One region of the Xanthomonas bundabergensis genome, then DNA from elsewhere that is predicted to be linked to it. Evidence: predicted binding sites of a transcription regulator. Region 1 holds the regulator's gene; the other holds the start of a gene.

What was found. Region 1 encodes FliA, which starts transcription of late flagellar genes. Its sites were predicted from a motif close to TAAAGTTTNNCNNNCNNNGGCCGATAA; they were not measured.
Region 2: a site for FliA is predicted at 1,316-1,342, ahead of AB3X10_RS04685 (methyl-accepting chemotaxis protein). Genes of this name have one in related genera too.

What each region holds. Positions count from the first base shown of each region.
Region 1 covers NZ_CP162487.1:2,857,248-2,859,696, reverse strand. The annotation lists gene AB3X10_RS12115 (protein phosphatase CheZ) at 1-125, opposite strand, end outside; gene cheY (chemotaxis response regulator CheY) at 125-517, opposite strand; gene AB3X10_RS12105 (RNA polymerase sigma factor FliA) at 536-1,285, opposite strand; gene AB3X10_RS12100 (MinD/ParA family ATP-binding protein) at 1,282-2,166, opposite strand; gene flhF (flagellar biosynthesis protein FlhF) at 2,153-2,449, opposite strand, start outside.
Region 2 covers NZ_CP162487.1:1,097,213-1,099,661, forward strand. The annotation lists gene AB3X10_RS04680 (BCCT family transporter) at 1-900, opposite strand, end outside; gene AB3X10_RS04685 (methyl-accepting chemotaxis protein) at 1,374-2,449, shown strand, end outside.

The sequences.
Region 1 (2,449 bases):
CGCGTGCGCCAGGCGGCGAGCGTGTCGATTTCCTTGCGCCAGGCGGCTTCGTCGCCACGCTCCAGTGCGTCCAGCGCACCTTGCAGGCGTTCGATCAGGGCGCTGCGTTCGGCGGTGGCTTCCATCAGGCGGTCGCTCCCAGGCGTTCGAAGATCTTGCCCAGCTTCTCCTGCAGCGTCTGCGCGGTGAACGGCTTGATGATGTAGCCGTTCACGCCGCACTGCGCCGCCTCGATGATCTGCTCGCGCTTGGCCTCGGCGGTCACCATCAGCACCGGCAGGTGCTTGAGCTTGTCGTCGGCACGGATGTTGCGCAGCAGGTCGATGCCGGTCATGCCGGGCATGTTCCAGTCGGTGACCACGAACTCGAACGGTGCCGAGCGCAGTGCAGCCAACGCACTGTTGCCGTCTTCGGCCTCTGCAGTGTTGGTGAAGCCGAGATCGCCGAGCAGATTCTTGACGATGCGCCGCATCGTCGAGAAATCGTCCACGATCAAAATCCGCATGTTCTTGTTCACCGCTAACTCCCTTGGGTCTTATTCTTCGTCTTCCAGGCCGGCATCGGCCGCTTCGAACGCTTTCAAGCGCCCGCGCAACCGTACCGTGGCCTGGCCGTGGATCTGGCAGACGCGCGACTCGCTGACACCGAGCACCGCGCCGATTTCCTTCAAGTTCAATTCCTGCTCGTAGTACAGCGACAGCACCAGCTGCTCGCGTTCGGGCAACTGCGCGATCGCCTTGCCCAGCTCGCGGCCGAACTCGCTGCGCTCCAGCATCTGCTGCGGGTTGGGGCCGCCCTTGGCGATGGTATCCAGTTCGCCGTGGTCCTCGACCCGCGACTCCAGGCTCAGCACCTGGCCGCGCGCGGCATCTTCCATCAATCGCAGGTATTCGGGAAGCGGCATGTCCATCGCCGCGGCCACTTCGTTGGCGGCGGCGGCGCGGCCGGTGCTCTGTTCGATCTTGCGGATCGCCGAGGCGGCGTCGCGGGCGCGGCGGTGCACCGAGCGCGGCACCCAGTCGCCGCGGCGGATCTCGTCGATCATCGAGCCGCGGATGCGGATCGAGGCGTAGGTCTCGAACGAGGCGCCCTGGTCGGCATCGTAGCTGCGCGAGGCCTCGATCAGGCCGATCATGCCGGCCTGGATCAGGTCGTCGATCTCGACGCTGGCCGGCAGCCGCGCCGCCAAGTGGTGGGCGATGCGCCGCACCAGGTCCGAATGCTGGGTGATGTAGTCGTTGGCGCTGTTGCGCTGCACGGCGCGGTATTGGGCGGCGGCGTTCATGCGGCGACCCCCCGCTGGATGATCCGTTCGACGAAGAACTCGACGTTGCCGCGCGGCACGGTCGGCGCCTGCCAGCGCGAGGTGCGGCGGGCGATCTCGGCGATCGCCTGCGCCGACGGGCTAGACGGGTAGGCCTTGACCACCGGCTGCTGGCGCTGCACCGCCAGGCGCAGCCAGTCGTCCTGCGGCACGCAGCCCAGGTAGTTCAGCGACACGTCGCCGAGGAACTTCTCGCACACCCGGCTCAGCTTGTCGTACAGCAGGCGGCCTTCGTTGAGGTCGCGGACCATGTTGGCGACGATCTGCACCCGGTCCACGCCGCGTTCGCGCGACAGCACCTTGATCAGCGCGTAGGCGTCGGTGATCGAGGCCGGCTCGTCGCAGACCACCACCACCGCGTCCTGCGCGGCCTGGCAGAAGGTCAGCACGCTGTCGGTGATGCCGGCGGCGGTGTCGATGATCATCACGTCCAGCTCGCGCTGCAGCTCGGAGAAGACGTTGACCAGGCCGACGTGCTGGGCGGGCGGCAGCTCGGCCATGTGCCGGCGGCCGGAGGCGGCGGGCACCACCATCAGCCCGTTGGGCATGTCGATCAGCACCTCTTCCAGGGTGCAGCGCCCGGCGACCAGGTCGGCCAGGGTGAACTTGGGGGTCAGCCCGAGCAGCACGTCGACGTTGGCCAGGCCGAGGTCGGCGTCCAGCAGCAGGGTGCGCTTGCCCATGTCGGCCAGCGCCATGGACAGGTTGACCGAGATGTTGGTCTTGCCGACGCCGCCCTTGCCGCCGGTCACGGCGATCGTACGCACCGGGCCCAGCGGTTCGCTGCGCGTTGCCGACAGGGGGAAGGCATTGGTCAGATTGGCGTAATCACGCGACGGCATGGTTCTGCTCCGGAGTACAGGGCTTATCGGCAGCGCGCCGCAAATCTTCAAGGCGCAATACCAGGCTGGCGGCGTTGGCGCGGTGCAGGTCGTCCGGCACGCGCTGACCATCGGTCACCCAGGTGATGGGAAGCCGGTGGTCCGCGACCACCGACAGGGCACTGCCAAACCGCCCGGTTTCATCCAGCTTGGTCAAGATCACCCCCTGCGGATCGGCGCCGGCGAACCGGCGCACCACCTCGTCCAGGTCGGAGAAATGAGCGTTGGCAGGGAGTACTAGCAA
Region 2 (2,449 bases), 1.8 Mb from region 1:
CCACTTGCTGCCGGAGAACGGCGACATGCGCAGGCTCATCGTCACCAGCTGGTTGAGATAGGAGCCCAGCGTGGTGGTGAAGGTGTCGAAGATGAAGCCGGTCGGGCCCAGTACCAGCACCGCGGCCAGCAGCAGCGCGGCCAGCGCCAGGTTGAAGTTGGACAGCCACTTGATGCCGCGTTCCACGCCGCTGGCGGTGGAGGCCATGTACAGCACGAACGCCACCGCGATGATGGCCATCTGCACCGGAACGCTCGCCTGCACGCCGAACACGCGCTGCAGGCCGGCGGCGATCTGGATGGTGCCGAAGCCCAGCGTGGTGGCCACGCCGATCGCGGTGGCCACCACCGCGGCGATGTTCACCGCCCGACCGATCCAGCCGCGGTGGTGGCGGCCGATCACCGGCTGCAGCATGTCGCTGACCAGCCCGCGGCCGTTGCGGTTGTACTGGAACCAGGCCATCGCCAGGCCGATCAGCGCATAGATCGCCCACGGATGCAGGCCCCAGTGGAAGAACGCGTAGCGCATCGCCGCGCGCGCGGCGTCCATGCTTTCGGGCGGCAGGCCTTCCGGCGGCTTGAGGAAGTGCGAGACCGGCTCGGCCGCGCCCCAGAACACCAGGCCGATGCCCATGCCGGCGGCGAACAGCATCGACAGCCAGCTGGCGCGCGAGAAGTCCGGCTCGGCGTCCTCGCCGCCGATGCGCAGATGGCCGAAGCGGCCGAACGCCAGATACAGCATGAAGGCCAGGGTCAGGAACACCACCAGCAGGTACATCCAGCCGGCGCCGCGGACGACCTGGGCCAGCGCCGCCTGCACCACGTCGTCGAACGGGCCGGGCGCGACGCCCGCGATCAGCACCAGCAAGGCCACCAGCGCGATGGAAATACGGAACACCATGGAAGGAGCGTCTCCGATCAGGGAATCGAGAGGGAGCGCGCCGGCCCTGCGGCATGCGCAGGCGAGCGGCACGCAGCGGTTGCCGGTCTGCACGCGCTGCGGCGGCAGCGCGGGGCAACGCGCGAACGAAGCGGGCGAGGATAGCGAGCGGATCGTCATGGCGCCGTTATGGCGCGTTCCGGTGCTTGCGGCGTGCACGCCTCGCGATGCGCCAGCGCAGGCGGCCATGCCATTGGCCCGTGCGGCCCGCGCCGCTGCATTGCGAGGCTGCGTCTACGGCAGCGTCCACCTTCGCCGCACGTGGCGGTCGCCGCGGACGCGGTGGCCGGCCCCGATGGCATGGATGGCCAGGCGGCCCGCACCTGAATCCGCCAGGCAGCGGGCATGACGCCGGTCCCGGTTGCGCGCGTATTCGCTCAGGTTGCACGGTGGCGGCCGATACCATGGCGGAAGGAGTCCTGGAGGGGAAGGCCATGTCGTTGTTCACACGCAATCCGGATGCCGACGCCGGACCCGCCGCGGCCTTGCCGGACGCGCCGGTGGCGCTGCTGCGGCTGGATCCGCAGGGCCGGATCCGCGCCGTCAACCGTGCCGCGCTGGATCTGCTCGGGGTGCAAGCGGAGGCCTTGCTCGGCGAGCCCAGCGAGGCGGTGTGGGGCCTGCCGCTGGCGGCGCTGGCCGGCGTCGAGGGCAGCTGGCAGGCATCGCCGGACGATCCGGCGCGGCGCGTGCGCTACCAGCGCGATCGCGATGGCGAGGGCTGGCTGCTGTCGCTGCCGCATCCGGAAACCGCCGCGCTGCTGCGCGACGTCGCCCTGCTCGGCGCCGGACAGGCGCAGGGCGCCACCAGCCCGGCGCTGCAGGCGCTGGCGCAGCAGCTGCAGGCCGGCGCGGCGGCGCAGGCGCTGCTGGAACGGGTCGGCGAGCGCCTGACCGGCTGCGACCTGGACCTGGGCCTGAGCACGCCGCTGTCCGCGCAGGAGACCGAGGCGATGGCCGGGCGGCGCCTGTCGGCCGGGTTCGGCAACCTGGCCGAGGCGATCCGCCAGGCGGTGGCGCTGTCGCTGCAGATCGCCGCCGACGTGCCGCAGGTGGTCGCCGAGAACGACGAACTGGCGCAGCAATCGCAGGCCCAGATGGACGCGCTGCAGACGGTGGTGGCCACCACCCGGCGGTTGCTGCAGGGCTTGCAGGCGATGGACCAGGAATTGCGCGCGGTGATCGCGGTGGCGGCCAGCGCCGACGACAGCGCGCGCCAGGGCGTGGAGGCGGCGCGCGCGCTGGGCCAGGCGATGCGCGAGGTGGAGCGACGCTCGGCGCGCGCCACCGAGGTCATCGAGGTGATCGACGCGGTCGCCTTCCAGACCAACATCCTGTCGATCAACGCCAGCATCGAGGCGGTGCATGCCGGCGCGGCCGGGCGCGGCTTCGCCGTGGTCGCCAGCGAGATCCGGCGCCTGGCCGAGCGCGCCGCTGCCGCCGCGCGCGACGTGCGCGGCATCCTCGGCGAGACCGGCAGCGCCCTGAACGACAGCGCCGCCTCGGCGCA